3 regions of the Mesorhizobium sp. B2-4-19 genome follow, and region 3 is predicted to be linked to each of the others. Evidence: predicted binding sites of a transcription regulator. Region 3 holds the regulator's gene; each other region holds the start of a gene.
The links. Region 3 encodes LexA, which represses DNA repair genes until DNA is damaged. Its sites were predicted from a motif close to TGTTCNNNNTGTGTTCNG; they were not measured.

Region 1 (7,182 bases), on a different contig from region 3:
AGGTCGGGCAGGCGCCGAATGGGTTGTTGAACGAGAACAGCCGCGGCTCGATCTCGGGAATGGTGAAGCCGGAGACCGGGCAGGCGAATTTTTCCGAGAACAGGATGCGCTCATGCGTCTCGTTCTTCGACTTGTTGACCGAATCCTCGCCGGTCTGGCTGGAGTCGAGCGGTCTGTCTGCGAACTCGGCCACCGCCAGCCCCTCGGCGAGCTTCAGCGCCGTCTCGATGGAGTCGGCAAGACGCGTGGCCAGATCGCCACGCACGACGATACGGTCGACGACGACGTCGATGTCGTGCTTGTATTTTTTATCGAGCGCCGGAACATCTGATATCTCATAGAAGACACCGTCGACCTTGACGCGCTGAAAACCCTTCTTCTGCAGTTCCAGCAGTTCCTTGCGGTACTCGCCCTTGCGGCCGCGCACGATCGGCGCCAGCAGGAACAGGCGCGTGCCTTCCTCCAGCGCCAGCACCCGGTCGACCATCTGGCTGACCGTCTGGCTCTCGATCGGCAGGCCGGTGGCCGGCGAATAAGGTACACCGACACGCGCGAACAGCAGGCGCATATAGTCGTAGATCTCGGTGACGGTGCCGACCGTCGAGCGCGGGTTCTTCGAGGTGGTCTTCTGCTCGATCGAGATGGCAGGCGACAGGCCGTCGATCTGGTCGACGTCGGGCTTTTGCATCATTTCGAGGAATTGCCGGGCATAGGCCGACAGGCTCTCGACATAGCGGCGCTGGCCTTCAGCATAGATGGTGTCGAAGGCCAGCGACGATTTGCCGGAACCAGACAGGCCGGTCATGACGATCAGGCTGTCACGCGGCAGGTCGAGATCGACATTCTTCAGATTGTGTTCGCGCGCCCCGCGAATGGAAAGGAATTTATGGTCGGCCATCGCCGGTCGCCGCCTCAGATCTGGAATTCGTGGGATTGGCGGGATTGTCCCGGCCATCCCCTATGTAGGTGTTTTTGCCGCCACGTCGAGAGACGCCACAATTCCCGACAGAAGTCGTTTAACCGCCTTTCGCGCGAAGGGGCAAGCAGAAAGAACAAAGGCCGAACACGCTCCTGACAAAGCTGTGTAGAAACCTGACCTGTACGTAACCTCCCGGCGATCACAATTTTCCGTAACCGGCTATTGAAGGTTGACGTGGCCGGCTCACGGGGGCAGTCTCCGGAGGTCAGCGAAGCCGGCCGTCTTTCGATGGCCTCGCCGCCCCAAGGCGGCCTGCGAGACGCCGCAGGCATTTGCGATTTGCGCTTCGCTACGACAATGTCGCAACGGACACAGGAGCGGAGCATGACGCCACCGGACAGTTCCCAAGGGCTCCACCTCTCGTTGGAGCTGCGGCAGGCATAAGTGTCAGGGTTTAGCGTTTGCGCCACCCGACAAACCGTGACTTGCCGTATCCCCAAAATCAGAGACTGCTAGTCGGATCGTCGGCTGAACGCCGCGTAGCATCCGAAATCTAACGCCGGCAGTACACTCCCGGCAAAATATGGATTAAAGATCCAGAAAAGCCCCGTCCGTTTGCCTAAGGCACGGCGGGGCTGTTCTTTTGACGAAATGGCTGCACCGGCCCCAGCGGAGGGCTGCTCACCTCGGGGGCTTAAACCCGCCCGTGGCCATATCGACCGTGATGGTGCCGGAAATCCTGACATCGGTATCGCCGATTTTGAACGTGCCGTTGCCGTTGCTGGGGAATGCGTCGTCGGGTTCCGGCTGGGGAGCCGGCTTGGCGATGCGATAATCACCGCTCACGCCGGGCAGGGCGCCTTTCTGCGCCGGCGGTGCGCTGTCGTCGGCGAGGGCCATACCGCTCGCAAGGCCGGCAAAAGTGAGCACCGCTGCGACGATGAGGCGATGCGACGTCCTGGGCGAATGAGTGTCGATCATCCCAGGATTATAGGGACGAGCCGCTCCCGGAACCAGAGCGGTGTCGTCAAATCTTCGACAGCGGGCAGAAATCCGATCTGGCTTGGGCTCACGCCGCCTTTTTGCGCGTGTCGAAGACATGGTCGACAATGCCCCATGCCTGGGCCTCGCGGGCGGTCATGAAATGGTCGCGGTCGAGCGTGCGTTCGACCTCCTCATAGCTGCGGCCGCAATGCTGCGCGTAGAGTTCGGCCATATGGCGTTTGGTCTTGCCTATCCGCTCGGCATGGCGCTGGATGTCGGAAGCCTGGCCCTGGAAGCCGCCCAGCGGCTGATGCAGCAGAATGGTGGCGTTGGGCAGCGCGATGCGGCGCCCCGGCGTGCCCGCCATCAGCAGGAACGAGCCCATCGACGCGGCAAACCCCATGCACACGGTCGATACCGGGCAACTGACATACTGCATCGTGTCGTAGATGGCGAAACCGCTGGTCACCACGCCGCCCGGCGAGTTGATGTAGAGCGATATCTCCTTGTCGGGATTGTCTGACTCCAATGACAAAAGCTGCGCGCAGACCAGCGCCGAGACGTCGTCGTTGATCTCGCCATTGATGAAGATGATGCGCTCGCGCAGCAGCCGCGAGAAAATGTCGAAGGCGCGTTCGCCGCGGCTCGATTGCTCGATCACCATCGGCACTAGACTGGCAAGATCGCTCATTTTTCGTCTCCGATTTCCGTGTTCAGGCTGCGAGCAGCAGGGTGTTCGGTATGTTCGCGGCGACAGGCTTTGCGCGCCCGCGCAATCCAAGCGAGAGCCGGCAGCCGGCGCCCGCCATGGCGACGGCGGGCATCGCTTTCCCTGCAAAGCCGTCATGGACGATGCGCAGATGCGTGCCGCCGGAAACGGTGCGGGCGAGTGTGAAGGTGACGACACTGTCGAGCGGATCCCCGGCGTCGCCCGGCTGCTCGCGCCAGGAATAGCGCAGCAGGCGCTCCGGCTCGGCGTCGAGGATTTCGCATTCGATGGCAGCTTCGGTCCCGGCGAAGGCAAAACGACTGCCGATTTCCGGCCTGATGTCGTTCGGCATCATCCATGCGGCGAGCAATTCCGGCATGGTCAGCGCCCGCCACACTTTTTCCGGCGGTTCGGCAAGGTCGTATTCGAACTCGAGCACATCCGGGGAGGCTTCGCCCTGGGTCTTGGCGTTCATCGATCCCAAATCCTTCATTGATCCATGTCCTTCAAAACCGTCTTGAGCCTTTCGATGCGCTCCGGCCAGAAGGTCCGGTAGCGTTCGATCCAGAAGAGCAAGGGGGCGAGCCCCTGCGGATCGGCGCGGTAGTAGGCGTTGCGTCCGGCCCGCCGCTCGACCACGAGGCCGGCGCCGCGCAGCACCGCCAGATGTTGCGACACTGCCGGCTGCGACACCGTCAGGCCGCTGCGCAATTCCGACACGCTCATTTCAGCTGCCGCCAGGCGCTCGAAGACGGCGCGGCGCGTCGGGTCAGCCAAAGCGCGGAAAATCTCTGCTTCGATCATGACAAAAGCATAAGTCGATACTTATTGATTTGGCAAGCGCTGTTTTGAAACCCATATGTCAGGCGCAGGCACTGTTGCCATTCCTTGACATTCAGCGGCAATGCATATAGGAACGAAAAGGGAACAAAAACCTTGTGGGAAAAGCCAGCCTTAGCAGGCGGCTGACGTCCGTAGCCTGTAAGGTGCTGCGACAAAAATTTGTTTCGGATGAGCGCGGAGAAAAATCATGGCGGGTAGCGTCAATAAGGTCATTCTGGTCGGCAATCTCGGCGCGGACCCTGAAATCCGCCGCCTGAACTCGGGCGAGCCGGTCGTCAACATCCGTATCGCCACGTCGGAAAGCTGGCGCGACAAGAATTCCGGCGAGCGCAAGGAAAAGACCGAGTGGCACAATGTCGTCATCTTCAATGAGGGCATCGCCAAGGTGGCCGAGCAGTATCTGAAGAAGGGCATGAAGGTCTATGTCGAGGGCCAGCTGCAGACGCGCAAATGGCAGGACCAGACCGGCGCCGACAAGTACACGACGGAAGTCGTGCTGCAGCGGTTCCGCGGCGAACTGCAGATGCTCGACGGGCGTCAGGGTGAGGGCGGCCAGGTCGGTGGTTATTCCGGCGGCGGCAGCAGCCGCGGTTCCGATTTCGGCCAGTCCAGCCCGAACGAAAGCTTCAACCGTGGCGGCGGCGCCCCCAGGGGCGGCGGTGGCGGCGGTTCGTCGCGCGAACTGGACGACGAGATCCCGTTCTGACCGAAAGCAACACCAGACGGCTGACGTCGCGTGATCGATACCCCGAGGGTCCTGCATGGACTTTCGGGGTTTTGCATTGTTGATTTGGCCCGACAGCAGGCGCGGCCAAAGGAGTGAAAGGACAAAGCGGTGAAGGCACGGATAAAATGGGTCGAAGAGCGCACCTTCGTCGGCGAGTCCGGCAGCGGCCACAAGCTGGTGCTGGGAACGGCACCCGGCCCCGAAGGCAAGACGCCGGGCCCGAGCCCGATGGAACTGGTGCTGATCGGCACCGGCGGCTGCTCGGCCTATGATGTCGTGCATATACTGGAAAAGGGTCGCGAGGCGGTCGAGGACTGCGTCGTCGAACTCGACGCCGATCGCGCCGAGACCGACCCAAAGGTGTTCACCCGCATCCACATGCATTTCATCGTCAAGGGCCGCGCGCTGTCGCCCGACAAGGTTCAGCGGGCGATCAATCTTTCGATCGAAAAATACTGCTCGGCCTCCGCCATGATGGCCAAGACGGCCACGATAACGCATGATTTCGAAGTGATCGATACGACCGCAAGGTAGGGCAGTAGGGCAGTAGGGCAGTAGGGCAGTAGGGCAGTAGGGCAGTAGGGACTGCCGTTCACCCCGCCATCAGCGCCTTGATGCCGTCGGCCACGAATTGCACGGCCAGTGCGGCGAGGATGACGCCGAGCAGGCGGGTCAGGATCGAGCGGCCGGTCTGGCCGAGGATGCGGTCGATGCGCTCCGACAGCACGAACACCAGATAGGTGATGGCGAGGCAGACGAGGATGATGCCGACAAGTGCTGCCTGCGCGGCAAAGCCCTGAAACGAGCCGGAGAGCAGCACCGTCGCCGAAATCGCGCCGGGGCCGGCGATCAGCGGGATCGCCAGCGGGAAGGCGGCGATGTTGTGGATCATGTCCTTGGTGATGGCGACGTCGCCGATCTTCTCCTTGCGGTCCTGTCGCCGCTCGAAGACCATCTCGAAGGCGATGAAGAACAGCAGGAAACCGCCGGCGACGCGGAAGGCCGGCAGCGTGATGCCGAACACCGACAGGATCGAGGCGCCGGCCACCGCGAACAGCGCCATCACCAGGAAGCCGATGACCGAGGCGCGGACCGACACCTGCTGGCGCTCCTCGCGGTTCATGCCGCGCGTCACGGCGAGGAACAATGGCGCCAGGCCGGGCGGATCGATGGTCACGAGAATGGTGACGAAGGCATTGAACAGGCTGTCGAAACTCGGCATCGCTGACCCTCCCGCCGGGCCGAGCCCGCTTCGCATTGGTAGAGCAAAGCCCGGTCAGTGGGAACCGTCTTGACTGCGAAACTGCGGAGCTTGGCCGGGTTAGCCGGCAGCTCCGAAATAGGCCTCGAGGCGATAGCCGTCCGGGTCGATGACAAAGGCAGCGTCACGGTTCTCGCCAAGGCAAACAGCTTCTTCCGACGCCGGCCAATCGGCGACAACACCGTTGCGGCCGTTAGGCCCTGGAATTAAGTCGAGACGGCAACAGCCGCTGGCGCAACCATCCGCTGCGCCATGGCTCGTCCCTTTGTCTGGAATGGCGCTTCGATGAGGCGGCACGCGATTTCGGCGATGGCGGCAGTGAGGATGAGCCCGCCCGCCAGAATAACAACGGAATGCGCCGAGTTCTGGATGGCGTCCGCACTGCCGGCGTAGCGGGCGCAGCCCTCTTTGACCAGCCTGAACGCCATGGAGTGGAAAAGGTAGATGGCGTAGGAGCGCTTGCCGATCCAAAGCAGCAGACGTTGGTTTTCCGCGTTCCGGAACAGGTAGCCTCGATCATACGAGGCGATCCAGACCAGAACGCCAGCCAGCAGAGCTATCAACCCGACGTAGAACGAAACGATCAGTCCGCCCGACAGGAAGCAAATGGCGGTGATGGCGAGCGCCGCGAAGAGAGGGCCGATGTGGCGGTGGCGAAACATGGCAGGAGCCAGTCGCCAATAGTCTGCATGCTGCGAAAACAGCGCGATCAGGACGCCCCACGAGATGGCATCAGTCCGCGTGATCCAAAGCCATGAGGTGTTGGGCCGGTAAAGTGGAAACTGGATGACGATCAGGAGAGCGCAGATCGCTGCAAGCCATTTACGCGAGAAGATGAACACCAGCGGAAGGGCGATATAGAACTGTTCTTCCAAGGACAACGACCAAAAATGACGGTTGATACCGCATGTCGTCCAGCCGGCTGACAGGCATTGGAAAAAGTGCCAGTTCTGGCCGTAGATCAAAACCGCCACGGCGTCGTAGAAATTGTTCTGCGGGGTGCCGAAAAAGCCGAACCCGTTCCAGGTGGCGGCCAATACTATCGAGAGAGCCAAGGTCATCCAGGACAGCGGGACGAGGCGAAAGAAACGCCGGATCCAAAACGACTTCAAGGCGATGAAGGGCGTTTCAGACCGGATATGGCGCAGCAGCGTGGCAGTGACCACAAATCCCGATATCGCGAAGAAGATATCCACGCCCGCCCAAAAATGAGCCACCCTGAATACAGGCCACCAATACGCCGATTCCCAAGACATTATGAAGGGAATGTGCGCGGCAATCACCATGAGGATGGAGATTGCACGCAGAATTTCGATCTCTGCGTTCTTGGCCATTGGAAAAACCCCGCCTTGGGCGACCCTATATCCTCGCCCGTCGCCGATTCAATACGCGCGTCGGCTCGGTAGTTTCTTTTTCACAATTGGGCCGGCCAAGCCAGCGCGCCACGTCTGAAAAGTTCGACCTGGAGATCTGCTCGCGCAGGCCGGGCGGAAGAGGCTTCTCATGCGCATGATCAGGAAATGGCGTCGCGGACACCGATCGAGATATGATCGAACATGGTTCTCTCTATCGTTACAAGAGGTTGCTGATTCAGGCTGTTGCAACGCGCCGCGCCAGGAACTCGACCTCCAGCCGCCATGTCGCGCCATTGTCGTGCGAGCGCTCGCCGAGCCAGCGGAAGGAATTTTCGGTGATCCGCGAAAAGCTCCAGCGCACCGAGGAACCGGTGCCGTCGGCGC
Region 2 (7,182 bases), on a different contig from region 3:
CGGCACGGAGGGGTTTGGCAAGCGCTGCCGGTTGTCGCGGCAGCCCGGTGAAGATAGATTTGTGTCGGGTCTGAAGCTGGGGGTGCCGGGAATGCTTCTGCCATTCTTGCATTGGCCTGCAACTCGTCGCCACGGCAGGCTGAAATACCTGGCTCTTTTCGCGCCGTTCATCCTCTTGTCCGGCTACATCGCCTACGGCTTTGTCGGCATCCAGATTGACTCGCCGCTCGCCGCCTTAAGGCACTTTGCCGCGTTCCCCAACTGTGCGGCCGCCCGCGCCGTCGGCCTTGCCCCCGCGCGCAAGGGACAGCCGGGCTATTGGCCGACGCATGATGCCGACAGGGACGGTATCGCCTGTGAACCTTGGCATGGGGGAAGCGGCAGCGGCGTCAGGGTGCATCGCTATTCGCGGACCGGCAGATAGCTCACAGCTCCTTTTCCGCCAGTTCCCTGAACTCGTCGGGCACGGAGCGTGCCGCTTCCAGCGCCACCGTGCCGTAGCCGACGGCCTGCTTGCCGAAGCGTTCGCGGATCTTGTCGATGGCGCGGTCGGCGCCGAAGCGGGCGAGGCCTTTTTTGCTACCGGGGCGGCGCTTCTCGTCGGCGAGGCCGAGCGGCAGGTCGAGCTGCAGCTCCGCGCTCTCCTCCAGGTGCGAGACCGAGACCGCCAGCAGCGAGATGGTCTTTTCGCGTGGATGGTCGGCGAGCACGCCGCGCACCAGGTCGCCGGCAATCTCGGCCAGCATGGTGGTCGCCGAGATCGGCTGATCCAGCGTGATCGAGCGCGTGACGGCGCTGAAATCGGCAAAGCGCACGCGCACCGTCACCGTGCGGCCCGGCCGCCCCTTGGCGCGCAGCCGGCTGGCGACGCGGTCGGCCAGATGCAGCAAGGTGGGCACGATCACCCGCGCCACGGCGGGTTTCTGGCCAAGGGCCGATTGCGCGCCGGCCGAATGCGCCCGGCGCCTGGTCTCCAGTTTCCTCGGGTCGCGGTTCCATGCAAGAGAGGCAAGCTTTTCGCCGGCGGCGGGACCAAGCAGCCGCGTCAGCGCGCCGCTATGCGTTCTGGCCAGCTCGCCGATGGTCTCGACGCCGATTTCCGCCAGCCTTGCCTTGGTCGCCGGACCGACGCCCCACATCAGCGAGACCGGCAGGTCGTGCAGGAAGGCCAGCTCGGTGCCGGAATCGACGACCACCAGCCCGTCGGGCTTGGCGACCTGCGAGGCGATCTTGGCCAGATGCTTGGTGCGGGCGACGCCGATCGAGATCGGCAGGCCGAGTTCGGCCCGCACGCGGCGGCGGATCGCCGTGGCGATCTCCTGCGGTTGCCCGAACAGATGCGTGCAGCCTGCGACGTCGGCGAAGGCCTCGTCGATGGAGATGCGCTCGACCACCGGCGTGAAATCGTCGAGCACCTTGATCGCCGCATCCCCCAGCCGCTGGTAGTGGCTGAAATTGCCGCCGACGAAGATCAGTTGCGGGCAAAGCTCGCGCGCCTTGCGCCCCGGCATGCCGCCGCGCACGCCGAAGGCGCGCGCTTCATAGGAGGCGGCGAGCACCACGCCGCCGCCGACCGCGATCGGCTTGCCGCGCAGCGACGGGTCGAGCAGCTGCTCCACCGAGGCGTAGAAAGCATCGAGATCGGCATGCAGGATGGTGGCTCTCGTTTCCATCCGGCTGCATATCCACGGTTGCTGATGGACCGGAACAAATAGAGAACATAACATGTACATCTGTCAAGCGCCATGTCCGCGCCCGGCTGTATCGCCTGTGCTCTTCCCGCGAAAATTGCACAGCCAATGTCGGATCGCGGTTTTCAGCAACGTCCTAGAGACGGGCAACAAGGCTGTCAGCATGCCTGAATGCGGAAGGAGCACGACATGACCGACCACATCATCGCGCCTTACTCGGACTGGTTTGAAGCGCACAAATCGCATCTCGCAAAAGAGAAGGCGCTTACCCGCCAGCGTCAACAACTCGCGGCGGAGCGGCGCGCACTGCCTTGGCTGCGCATCGAAAACGGGCCATCGCATACGCTGGGCGATTGGGTCCGCCTTCACGACGAGTATGATGGTCGATGATGATCCGATATCGCCGCGCTGTTAAGCCCCGCCTCGGCCTTGCGGCATCCATCAGGAGCTTCGGCGATCATGTGTTCGCCAGATGCTCGGCCCGCAGCGCCGCCTTCATCCGTTCCAGCGCCGGCTCGCCGCCGGCCGCCAGTTCGTCGGCGATGCGGGCGAGCTGATCGTCGGCCTTGCGGTGCTTGCTGCCCCAGGCGCCGAGCGTGGCCAGCACCGGCAACAGGTCGATGCCGGCTTCCGTCAGCCGGTAGATCGCCTTCAGCCGGTGGCTCGGATCGTCGCTGCGGGTGAGGATGCCTTCGTCCTGCAGCCTCTGCAGCCGCTCGGCCAGCGTGCGCGAGGAGATGCCTTCATCCGATTGCAGGAATTCGCGAAAATGCCTTTTCCCGGCGAAGACCAGGTCGCGGACGATGAGCAGCGTCCAGCGATCACCAAGCAGTTCCAGCGACAGGCTGATCGGGCAGCCGGACCTTTCGCGCGTCGACATGTCTATGGTTCCATTTTTAAATCACTTTACTCTTGACATCGTTTTTGCCTTGCGTCAATGGTTCCAAAAGTAAAGCAATTTCCTTTGAACCGAACAAACGAGGAGACGACGATGAAGAAGCTCATCTTGCAGATGCAGATGTCGGTCGACGGTTTTGTCGGGGCGAACGAGGACCATCGCTGGCAGCTCTGGGAATGGGGCGACGACATTGGCTGGGACGAAGAGCTGAAGCGCGATTTCAACACCGTCTTCGCCGGCATCGACACCATCCTGCTCAGCCGCAAGATGGCCGAGGAGGGCTATCTCAGCCATTGGGGCAATGCGGCAAAGAGGTTTCCGCGCGATCCGTTCTACGCCTTCGCCCAGCGCATCGTGGACGCCTTGAAGGTGGTGCCGAGCGACAGGCTGAAAACCTCGCGATGGGAGCGCACGACGGTGGTGAGCGGCGACCTGCCGCGTGAGGTCAACGCGCTGAAAGCGGGCGAGGGTGCTGATATCGCCGTCTTCGGCGGCGCCGGCTTCGCCTCGTCGCTGATCGCCGCCGGGCTGGTCGACGAGTTCCAGCTGTTCATCAATCCGGCCGTGCTGGGCGCCGGCCGCCGCATCTTCGACGAGGGCGGTTTTCGTAACCTCCGGCTGCTCGGCTCGAAAGCCTATGCCTGCGGCATGGTGGTCAACCGCTACGCCCCGGCGCAGTGAGTGGGGCACGGCGAAGGTTCCTGTCAAAAAACCGTTTGGGCAGAATCCCTTGCCCTCGTCTCTTCGTCTTCAAGCTGCGGTCGCCGGCGTGGCGGCCGCCTCAATCCCAGACGGCGATGACGATGATCCTGGTGACGGGCGCCACGGGGCTGAACGGCAAGGCGATCATGCGCGAGTTCGCGCGGCAGGGGCATGAGGTGAGGGCGCTGGTGCGCGATCCGGACCGGGCGTCGGCGGCAGGGCTCGGCGGACTGCCGGCGTGGAACTGGTCGCGGGCGACATGCGCCGGGCGGAAGCGCTGGGCGCGGCACTTGATGGCATCGACCGCGTGCTGATGATTTCGACTGCTGCCGACGACATGACGGAAACGCAGTGCCGCTTCATCGATTCCTGCAGCCAGGCCGGTGTCGCGCATGTGTGGTGAAGTTCTGGCATCGACGCATCTGCGCCCCAGCCAGTTCATGCAGGTGTACCTGCGCGACGACCATTGCCGCCGAGGGCGCATTCTGTCTCGCGCTCGGCGAGACCGAACTGTCGCCGGTCGATGTCGAGGATATCGCCAAGGTGGCCTTCCGGCTGCTGCGCGATGGCGGCCATGAAGGCGAGAGCCTCGATATGACCGGACCGCAGGCGCTGACGATGAGCGATATCGCCGCGCTTATATCGCAGGCGATCGGCAAGCCGGTTCGCTATGTCGATGTCAGCCCCGCAGAGCGGCGACGCAATCTGCTGGCCAGCGGCGTTCCGGCCGGCTTCGCCGATGCGCTGGACGAACAATTGGCCGAGCGGTTGCGACGGCCGAAATCGCGGGTGCACCTGGCGACGCACGACATGTTCGGCGTGCGGCCGACGCCGTTCGTCGAATTTGCCCAACGCCACGCCGCGATGTTTCGGGCTAGCCGGGGCGGAAAAATCGTCCACGGCGACGTATCCTTTTTGTCGGCCCACTCGTCTTTGCTTTCCGAAAGGTCGCGCGGTCCGCGATCCGTAACCAGGAGAGCATCATGGCGAGCATCGAGAGCGAGGCAAACAGGAACCACTACGCGGCGATCGCCGCCAATGCCGGTAAAATGAGTCCGCAGGCGTTCGTCGAGTTCAACGATGCCAGTTGGACGGCGCTGACCGGAGAACCCGGCGGCGTCGACTATATCGAGGCGGATGCCGGCGGCGTGCCGGCGTTGTGGACTGTGCCGAAGGGCGCCGACGAGCAGCGCGTGCTGTTTTATGCGCATGGCGGCGGCTTCGTCGGCGGCTCGATCTACACCCATCGCAAGCTGGTCGGCCATCTGGCCAAGGCCGTCGGCTGCCGGGCCTTGCTCTATGGCTATCCGCTGGCCAGCCAGGCCAAGTATCCGGCCCAGCTCGATGCGGCGATGGTCGCCTGGAACTGGCTCATCGACCAGGGCTTCGACACCAGGCGGATCGTGCTTGCCGCGGATTCCTGCGGCGCGGTGCTGACCTATGGCGTCCTGCAGCGGTTGCGCGCGCAAGGGCGGCCGCTGCCGGCCGCCACTCTGATCATCTCCGGCTGGTTCGACATGGCGCTGACCGCTGCCAGCTATGAAACCAACCGCGAAAAGGATCCTTTCTTCGCCAAGGGCGGCGTCGACTGGCTGGTGACCAACTTCATCGGCGACCGCGACCGGCTGGATCCGGAGGTCAGCCCGCTCTATGCCGATTTGAGCGGCTTTCCGCCCGTCTTCCTGCAGGCCGGCGCCGATGAGACGCTGGTCGACGAAAGCCGCATGTTCGCCGAGCGCGCGCGGCAGGCTGGCGTCGAGACGCGGCTCGACGTCTTCGACGACATGCTGCACTCCTTCCAGATGATGGCCGGCCGGGCGCCGGAAGCCGACGACGCGATCCGCCGCCTCGCCGCCTGGGTGCGGCCGAAGTTGGGGTTGCCGGCTGCCGGTGACAATGCCGCCAACGGCAAGGTTGCCGGCGGCAAGGCGGCGTAGGCATGGGCGGGCCGATCGGGTTGCGCTTCGTGCTTGTGGAGGCGCGGCGCCTGCGCGATGCTGCGGCAAGGCTGAGCGACGCGCCGCGATGAACCAGCAGATCCGCAAATCCCGTGAGATGGGGCAAGGTATCGAGCCGCGCCTCGATCCCGAAGGCCTGTTCGACCTTCGCTACCGGGCGTTCCTGGAGACGGTCTCGCATTTGCGGGTCCGTCTGCACCGCTATTGCGCGCGCATGACCGGCTCGGCTCTCGACGGCGAGGACATCATGCAGGAGGCGCTGTTCGAGGCCTATCGCAAGATCGGGCTGCTCGACGATGCGCAGGCCTTGCGGCCGTGGCTGTTCCGCATCGCGCATAACAGGTGCATCGATTTCATCCGCAGCCGCCGCACGCGGCTCAAGGCCGAAGCTGGCTATGCCAGCGATGAGATCGTGCTGCCGGTCGAACCCGCCGGTGCGGGCGCCGGCCGCGCCATCGAAAGGCTGGTGGTGCACCTGCCGCCGAAGGAGCGCGCCTGCGTGCTGCTCAAGGATGTCTTCGACCATTCGCTGGAGGAGATTGCCGGCCTGGTCGGCTCGACATCGGGCGGCGTCAAGTCGGCGCTCAATCGCGGCCGGGCCAAGCTCGCCGCCTTGCCGGCGCAACCGGTCGCGGCACCCGCGCACGACCCCGAACTGGAGCGGCTGCTGAGCCGCTATGTCGAGCTCTTCAATGCCAGGGACTGGGACGGGGTGCGGGCGCTGACCAGCGCCGACGCCCGGCTGCGGGTTTCGGACTGCTACGATGGCCTGCTCTCCGACTCGCCCTATTTCGTCGAGTATGAGCGCGGCGAGCCTTGGCGCATGCGGCCAGCCGTGGTCCAGGAGGAGGCCTTGCTGCTCGTCGACAGGCTCCATGGCGAGCTCTGGCGGCCAGCCTATTTCGTGCGCATCCATGCCGACGGCGGTGTCATTGACCACATCGCCGACTATTATGCCTGCCCGTGGATCCTGGAGATGGTGGCTGCCGACCGATGATGGAGTGGCGATCCGCCCTACTGGGAGGCGTGAACCGGCACCTTACTTCGCATCGTGAAAGATGATGCCGACCGTGTGGCGCATGCCTGAGCGCAGGCGGCTGACGCCGTGGCGCAGGTTGACGCGGTAGTTGCCTTTCGTTCCCTGCACCGGCCGGTTGTGGACGGCGAAGGCCACCGCGTCGCCCTGGCGCAAGGGCACAACCTCGACCCGGCTCTGCATGCGCGGCCGCTGTTCGGTCAGCGCGAATTCGCCGCCGGTAAAATCCTCGCCCGGTTCGGAGAGCAGGATCGCCACCTGGAGGGGAAAGGCGAGATCGCCATAGAGGTCCTGGTGCAGGCAGTTGAAGTCGCCGGGGACATATTGCAGCAGAAGCGGCGTCGGCCTGACCTGGCCGGCGGCATGGCATTGTTCCAGAAATTCGGCATGCGTGGCGGGGTAGCGCAGGGGGATCGCCATGCGCTCGTTCCAGCGGTTGGCGACCTCGGCCAGCCTGGGATAGAGCGCGCTGCGCAGGCCGCCGAGCAGGTCCGGCAAGGGATAGCGGAAGTAGCGGTATTCGCCCCTGCCGAAACCGTGCCTGGCCATGTGGATGTGGCTGCGGAAATGCTGCTCCTGGGGGTAGAGGCCGGCGATCTGCCGGCACTCTTCGGGCGAGAGCAGCTTTTCCATCACCGCGCAGCCGAAGCCGTCGAGCTCGGCGGCCAGCGCCGGCCAGTCGTATGCGGCGACGCGTGTTTCGGCGGCTTCCACCGCCGCTGTGGCAACCTTGGCGTGAGCGTTCATATCGCGGCCTCCTTGTCGAGTAGAGCGCGCTTGCGTTCGATGCCCCAACGGTAGCCCGACAGCGTGCCGTCGGCGCCAACAACGCGGTGGCAGGGAATGCCGAGCGCGATGGCGTTGGCGGCACAAGCGGTCGCCACGGCACGAGCGCCG
Region 3 (7,182 bases):
TTTCCTCCCAGATTTGATCAGCGCCGCTCACAAGGACGGCAACTGCGGCGATCATGGTCAGTCCCTCGCCGCGTGTCAAACATTATATATAATTCTTGCCATGCTTCCCCTTCATATATAATTTTCACAAGCCGACGATGGACGGATCGCGATGCAGGATCAGAACAATCCCACCAAGACCGAAGCAGCCTATCAGCTGCTGCGGCGCGATATCCTGACCACCCGCCTCATGCCGGGGGCGCCGCTCAAGCTGAGCGCGCTGCGCGGCACATACGGCGTCGGCTGGACGCCGCTGCGTGAAGCCTTGTCCCGACTTGAAGCCGAACGCTTGGTCACCGCCATCAGCAATCGCGGCTTTGCCGTCGCACCCGTGTCGCGCGCCGAGCTCGAGGACCTGGCGCGCGCGAGGATGGTTGTCGAAATGCCGCTGTTCCTGGAATCGATCACGAACGGCGGCAGGGAATGGGAGGACGCGGTCGTCACCGCTCATTACCGGCTCTCCCGCTGCAAGACCGCGGTCGATGACCCTTCCGATGCGGCCGTCGACAAATGGGACGAGAGCCACGAGGCCTTCCACGCGGCGCTGCTGAGCGCGGCGACGTCCAACTGGCTGTTGCGCTTCCGCTCGACGATCGCCGATCAGCTGCGTCGGCATCATCGGTTTCTCGGCCTGGCGCCGACATTGCGGGCGGCGGCCGGCCTGAAGGACGGCTATGGCGAGGCAATGGACGCGCTGCGCGAGGCGATCGCCATCGAGCATCATACCGCGATCATGGAAGCGGCGCTCGATCGCGATGTCGAACGGGCAAAGGCGCTGATGACGGCGCATATCGGCTACACCCTACATGTCTATGTACACAGCGAAGACAACGGCGCCAACACTTACACCGCGCGCGCCGGCAGCCTGAAAGCGGTTTCCGGATGATGCTTCCGCGGCGTCCAAATCCACGCGGCCGTGCCGGCCCTGAACACACGATTGTTGGCGTTTTGGTTTCGTTTCGTTCTGCCGGAAATGGATCGATACATTGTACAATTCGGCCCCGTGGACGCCTCCCAAATGCCTGATGCCAAACCGCATTCAGGGCTAGGCCACAGGCCATTAACCGAAACGATTTCAATGCGCGTACCGGCAGGGAAATGATTGATCGCGACCCTCTGCCCCGGCCAAAAAACTTCAGACGCGTTAACAAATTCATTAAACTTTAAACAGTTGCGGAACACAACTGGAACAGATAGTGTTTGTTCTGGGTTTGTTTTTCGATTCTGATTCACCCTTCGTTCAATGCCTTGGGGGCCGCCATGCTGACACGCAAGCAACATGAACTGCTGATGTTCATTCATGAACGGCTCAAGGAAAGCGGCATTCCGCCGTCCTTCGACGAGATGAAGGAAGCGCTCGATCTCGCCTCCAAGTCGGGCATCCATCGCCTGATCACGGCACTGGAGGAACGCGGCTTCATCCGCCGGCTGCCCAACCGGGCGCGGGCGCTGGAAGTGCTGCGGCTGCCGGATTCGATCGCGCCCGGCCTTAACGCGGCAAAGAAATTCTCGCCAAGCGTCATCCAGGGCAGTCTCGGCCAGGGCGGTCTTGGCCGCCAAATCAAGCCGGCGCAGTCGCGCTTGCCTGCGGCCGGCAATGATGATGATGCGGTTTCCGCCGTGTCGATCCCGGTGATGGGCCGCATCGCTGCCGGTGTGCCGATCGATGCCATCCAGCACCAGACGCATTCGATCTCGGTGCCGCCGGATATGATCATGGGTGGCGAGCACTATGCGCTGGAGGTCAAGGGCGACTCGATGATCGACGCCGGCATCTTCGACGGCGACACGGTCATCATCCGCAACGCCGACACGGCGAGCCCGGGCGAGATCATCGTGGCGCTGGTGGATGAGGAGGAAGCAACCCTGAAACGGTTCCGCCGCAAGGGCGCCTCGATCGCCCTTGAAGCCGCCAATCCTGCCTACGAGACGCGCATTTTCGGGCCAGACAGGGTCAAGGTGCAAGGCAAACTTGTCGGACTGATCCGGCGCTACTGAGCAGGAACGGCCGTCTTTTCGGGTTTTTGATAGGGCGCCAGCCCCCTCGCCTCACGCGAAAATTTTCGCTGCTCGTGCCAAGGCCGATACGGCCCGTCCACCGCGAAGCTGACGGTTGGCGGACCGGTTGCCGATTGGCGGTCGAAGAACACGGCGGCACTGCCTTTGCGGGCAAGTTGCCGTTTGGTGACAACAAGAACCAGCGGATTGTGGCAGGCGTCATAGCCCGTCGCGTCATTGACGACGATCAGGTCGGCGAAACCGCAGGCTTTCCAGGTATTCTTGCGGTCTTCGACATGCGCAATGATCGCACCCGACGGGTGCCGGGCAAGACAGACGCCATCCGTGCAGTAGAACGGTGCTCCCGGCGGCAGATTGACGGCATCGGCAATGTCGAATTGCCCGTCCGCCCTGTCGAACATCTCCGGCACGACGATGGTTTCGGACACCAGCGCGCGTTTCCAATTGTCGACGGTGAACTCGCTCGGGCGAGTCCGGCTGACCGCGAGTTCTCCACCGCCGATCGGCAACGCCACCAACCGCGCATCTTCGGAAATCAGCACATCCGGGGTGCGCGTATCCGATATTGTCAGCAGGCCGGCAAGCGCGAATGGCACTGCCGCGAGCCGCAGCCAGGTCGTCGCCATCGTCGCGATGACCAGGGCGATGGTCACCAGCAGCACGGATTGCTGCGAGATCAGCCCGACCGCATCGACCGGGGAGCGTTCCGATATCCACGCCGATATGGCGATCATTGCGGTCAGGCCCTTGCCCATCACGTAAAGGAAGGGACCGTCGGCACCAAAGGGCATCGCAAGAGAACTGAGAACAGCGAAAGGCATGACAATCAGTGACACGATCGGCATGACGGCCAGATTGGCGAACAGGCTGAGCGGCGACACACGCTGGAAATGCCAGATGGCAAACAGCGCCGTGGCGCAGCCGGCGATGATGGAGGTCATCGCCAGCCCGCCCGTCGCCAGCAGGAATTTTCGCGTGAGAGAACCCGGCAGAGTTCGCTTTGGCGGTGGCGGTCTTGCCTCTCCTGCGTGGTGATCCGCCCAGCCGGCATAGGCGCCGACCAGCGCGGCGGTCGCGGCGAACGACATCTGGAAGCTTGGGCCGACAACCTCATGCGGCGACACCACAATGACGGCGATCGCCGAGATGGCGAGGTTGCGCATGGTCAGTGCCGCGCGATCGAATAGGACGGCGATAAGCATCACCGCCAGCATGATGAAGCTGCGCTCGGCGGCAACGACGACACCGGAAATGACGAGATAGGCGGCGATCGAGAACAGGGCGGCGGCGGCGGCGTATTTCTTCACCGGCCGACGCGCGGAAAAGTCCGGAAACAGCGCGAAGGCACCGCGCAGCAGCCCCATGATGGTACCGGCGACCAGCGCCATATGCAGTCCGGAAATGGAGATGATGTGATAGATGCCGGTGCGCCGCATCGCCTCGTTGATTTCATCGGGAATGCCGGCCCGCACGCCGACGATCAGCGCCGCCGCGATCTCACCCTCGGCACCGCCAACCCTGGCCCTGATGTGGTCGGCAATGGCTTGACGAGCATTTTCTATCCCCGAGAAAAGGCGGGCCGTGAGCGGCACCTCGTCGTCCATGGCTGAGACAAGCTTTGGATTGCCGAGAAAGAAGCCGCTGCCGCCAATACCGGCGAAATAGCTGTCGAAGGAGAAATCGTAACTGTCCGGCCGCACCGGGCCGGTCGGCGGCAACAGTTTAGCGTAGCCGGTGACCATGGAGCCGGCGGTCATTTCCGCCGGGATATCCCGCGCCGAAAGCCTGACCCTTTCCGGCGCATAGCGCAGTTTCGGCCGTGCGGTCGACGTCACGTCGATGGTCAGCCGGATGCGGCCGGTCTCCATCCGGTCGAGCGAAACGACGCGGCCGGTCACTTGCGTCGAGATTTCCGAACCCAGCATCTGGGTGCTCGCCCGCCATGTCTCGACCTTGGCGACAAGCAGGCCAAGCGCGCACAACAATGCCGCCATGAAGCCCAGATGGGTTTTCGGCCAGGAGCGCGAAACAAGCGCACAGACCGCCATCAGCACGACGACCGCGACAGGCTTTGCAAAATCAGGCTCCGCCGCGAGCGAATAATAGCCGATCGCTCCAGCGGCCAGACAAACCGGCACCAGCAGGAAGGCGATGCCCCGGTCAAGCTCGAGCTCGGCTGCCGTCGCCGCACTATGGCGCAGGCGAGGCCAGGAAACCCGGGCGAGTCGCCGCCGGACACGCACAATCCGGCCTGACGCAGGCGGCGGAGGTATCGGCGGCATATCTGCCCGCGGCGATTGACCATCGGAGCCCGGCACCAGAGGCGATAGCGGCTGCGAGACTGGCGGCGCAATCGCAAACAGGGACCGTTCGCTGACGCCAACACCAGCGTCCTCGCCCTGTTCCGAGCCCCGGCCTCGTCCAGCCATCGGGTCTGCCCCTTGCACCCCTGACGCCCTATGCTACATGAACGCGCGACGCGCGAAAGTCCGCGCAGCCGCACCCCGCTTCAGATGGTTTCCGAGAGTTTCATGTCCGACAAGGTCGTCACCCGTTTTGCCCCCTCGCCCACCGGCTATCTGCACATCGGCGGCGCGCGCACGGCGCTGTTCAACTGGCTCTATGCCAAGCACACCAGCGGCACGATGCTGCTGCGCATCGAAGACACCGATCGCGAGCGTTCGACCGCCGCCGCGACGGCCGCCATCCTCGACGGCCTCACCTGGCTCGGCTTGACCTGGGACGGCGCCGCAGTCTCGCAATTCGAGCGCGCGCCGCGCCACCGCGAGGTCGCCGAAGAACTCGTTCGCTTGGGCAAGGCCTATTACAGCTACGAAACGCCGGCCGAGCTCGAAGCGATGCGCGAGGCAGCACGGGCCAAGGGCCTGCCGCCGCGCTACAACGGCCAGTGGCGCGACCGCGCCCACTCGGAGGCGCCTGCGGGCGTCAAGGGCGCCATCCGCATCAAGGCGCCCACCGAAGGCGAGACGATCGTCCATGACCGCGTCCAGGGCGAGGTGCGTTTCCCCAACAAGGATCTCGACGACTTCATCATCCTGCGTTCGGACGGCAACCCGACCTACATGCATGCCGTCGTCGTCGATGATCACGACATGGGTGTCACGCACATCATCCGCGGCGACGACCACCTGACCAATGCCGCCCGCCAGACCGTGATCTACAACGCCATGGGCTGGGACGTGCCGTCCATGTCGCACATCCCGCTGATCCATGGCGCCGATGGCGCCAAGCTGTCGAAGCGCCATGGCGCGCTCGGCGTCGAAGCCTATCGGGCCATGGGCTACCTGCCGGAGGCACTGCTCAACTACCTGGCGCGCCTGGGCTGGAGTCATGGCGATGACGAGATCATGTCGATCAAGGACATGATCTCGTGGTTCGATATCGGCGACGTCAACAAGGGCGCTGCCCGCTTCGATTTCGCCAAGCTGGAAGCCATCAACGGCGCGCATATGCGACGCATGGCCGACGCGGAGCTGTTGGACATCTTCATCGCCACCCTGCCCTATCTCGAGGGCGGCCCGGCGATGGCCGCGCGCCTCAACGAACACAGCAAGGCACAGTTGCTGGCGGCCCTTCCGGGCCTGAAGGAGCGCGCCAAGACGCTGGTCGAGCTCGTCGATGGCGCGGCCTATCTGTTCGCCACGCGCCCGCTGCCGGTCGACGAGAAGGCGGCCCTCCTGCTCAATGACGGTGCCCGCAAGATCCTGCGCGGCGCTCACGAAGCTTTGAATGCGCTGTCGAGCGACTGGACGGCGGCCGAGGCGGAAGCCGCGATCCGCGACTATGCGCTGGCCGGTGGCCACAAGCTTGGCGCCGTGGCCCAACCGTTGCGGGCCGCGCTGACCGGCAAAAGCACCTCGCCCGGCGTGTTCGACGTGCTTGCCGTGCTTGGGCGCGAGGAAAGCCTGGCGCGCATAGCGGATCAAATCGATTAGGAGCAAACTGGCCCAAGAAGATTGGCATTGAAAGGCGCGTTTCGCAGTGCAACATTAGGCCTTGGCCCAATCTGGCACGCACCTCCTAAAATGCGGTGGCGAATACGCGCATTGCGGTGATTTCGACGTGTCGCTCTGCAGAATTTGCCCTTGCCGGCATGAGGAAACAACAAGGAGTTTGCAATGACCGAAGCTGCGAAAAAACTGGATATGGGCGGCGCGAACCAAGAAGCTACCGCAACGCTTCAATTCGCCGGCAAGACCCATGAATTCAAGGTGCGAAGCGGCTCCGTCGGACCCGACGTCATCGACATCGCCTCGCTCTACAGCACGACCGGCGCCTTCACCTACGACCCCGGCTTCACTTCGACGGCAAGCTGCGAGTCCGAGATCACCTTCATCGACGGCGATGCCGGTATTCTCCTGCACCGCGGCTATCCGATCGACCAGTTGGCGGAACACGGCGACTTCCTCGAAGTCTGCTATCTCCTGCTCTACGGCGAACTGCCGACCAAGGCGCAGAAGGACGATTTCGACTATCGCGTGACGCGGCACACGATGGTGCACGAGCAGATGTCGCGCTTCTTCACCGGCTTCCGCCGCGACGCGCATCCGATGGCGGTGATGTGCGGCGTGGTCGGCGCGCTGTCGGCCTTCTATCACGACTCCACCGACATCTCGGACCCGTACCAGCGCATGGTGGCGTCGATGCGTCTGATCGCCAAGATGCCGACGATTGCGGCCATGGCCTACAAGTACCACATCGGCCAGCCCTTCATTTACCCGAAGAACGATCTCGGTTTCGCGGCAAACTTCCTGCATATGTGCTTCGCCGTGCCGTGCGAGGAGTACAAGATCAACCCGGTGCTGGCGCGCGCCATGGAGCGCATATTCATCCTGCACGCCGATCACGAGCAGAATGCCTCGACCTCGACGGTTCGCCTCGCCGGCTCTTCGGGCGCCAACCCGTTCGCCTGCATCGCCGCCGGCATCGCTTGCCTGTGGGGCCCGGCCCATGGCGGCGCCAATGAAGCGGCGCTGAACATGCTGGGCGAGATCGGCCATGTCGATCACATCCCGGAGTTCATCGCCCGCGCCAAGGACAAGGACGACCCGTTCCGCCTGATGGGCTTTGGCCACCGCGTCTACAAGAACTACGATCCTCGAG

Region 1: a site for LexA is predicted at 3,525-3,542, ahead of FJ546_RS21310 (single-stranded DNA-binding protein). Genes of this name have one in related genera too.
Region 2: a site for LexA is predicted at 1,704-1,721, ahead of dinB (DNA polymerase IV). Genes of this name have one in related genera too.

What each region holds. Positions count from the first base shown of each region.
Region 1 covers NZ_VFUV01000013.1:96,218-103,399, reverse strand. Annotated here, with positions in the region: gene uvrA (excinuclease ABC subunit UvrA) at 1-898, opposite strand, end outside; gene FJ546_RS21330 (hypothetical protein) at 1,601-1,900, opposite strand; gene FJ546_RS21325 (ATP-dependent Clp protease proteolytic subunit) at 1,989-2,594, opposite strand; gene FJ546_RS21320 (SRPBCC domain-containing protein) at 2,617-3,087, opposite strand; gene FJ546_RS21315 (metalloregulator ArsR/SmtB family transcription factor) at 3,102-3,416, opposite strand; gene FJ546_RS21310 (single-stranded DNA-binding protein) at 3,643-4,161, shown strand; gene FJ546_RS21305 (OsmC family protein) at 4,291-4,716, shown strand; gene FJ546_RS21300 (MarC family protein) at 4,775-5,404, opposite strand; gene FJ546_RS21290 (acyltransferase) at 5,650-6,777, opposite strand; gene FJ546_RS21285 (hypothetical protein) at 7,034-7,182, opposite strand, start outside.
Region 2 covers NZ_VFUV01000019.1:20,626-27,807, forward strand. Annotated here, with positions in the region: gene FJ546_RS31735 (excalibur calcium-binding domain-containing protein) at 1-424, shown strand, start outside; gene dinB (DNA polymerase IV) at 426-1,673, opposite strand; partial or broken gene FJ546_RS25455 (DUF899 family protein) at 1,881-2,015, shown strand; gene FJ546_RS25460 (helix-turn-helix domain-containing protein) at 2,149-2,571, opposite strand; gene FJ546_RS25465 (dihydrofolate reductase family protein) at 2,683-3,270, shown strand; gene FJ546_RS31740 (hypothetical protein) at 3,438-3,605, shown strand; gene FJ546_RS31945 (hypothetical protein) at 3,551-3,694, shown strand; gene FJ546_RS31745 (hypothetical protein) at 3,730-4,191, opposite strand; gene FJ546_RS25475 (alpha/beta hydrolase) at 4,275-5,228, shown strand; gene FJ546_RS25480 (sigma-70 family RNA polymerase sigma factor) at 5,317-6,246, shown strand; gene FJ546_RS25485 (2OG-Fe(II) oxygenase) at 6,289-7,032, opposite strand; gene FJ546_RS25490 (methylated-DNA--[protein]-cysteine S-methyltransferase) at 7,029-7,182, opposite strand, start outside.
Region 3 covers NZ_VFUV01000011.1:16,657-23,838, reverse strand. Annotated here, with positions in the region: gene FJ546_RS19050 (GntR family transcriptional regulator) at 152-925, shown strand; gene lexA (transcriptional repressor LexA) at 1,300-2,037, shown strand; gene FJ546_RS19040 (ComEC/Rec2 family competence protein) at 2,031-4,487, opposite strand; gene gltX (glutamate--tRNA ligase) at 4,590-6,014, shown strand; gene gltA (citrate synthase) at 6,198-7,182, shown strand, end outside.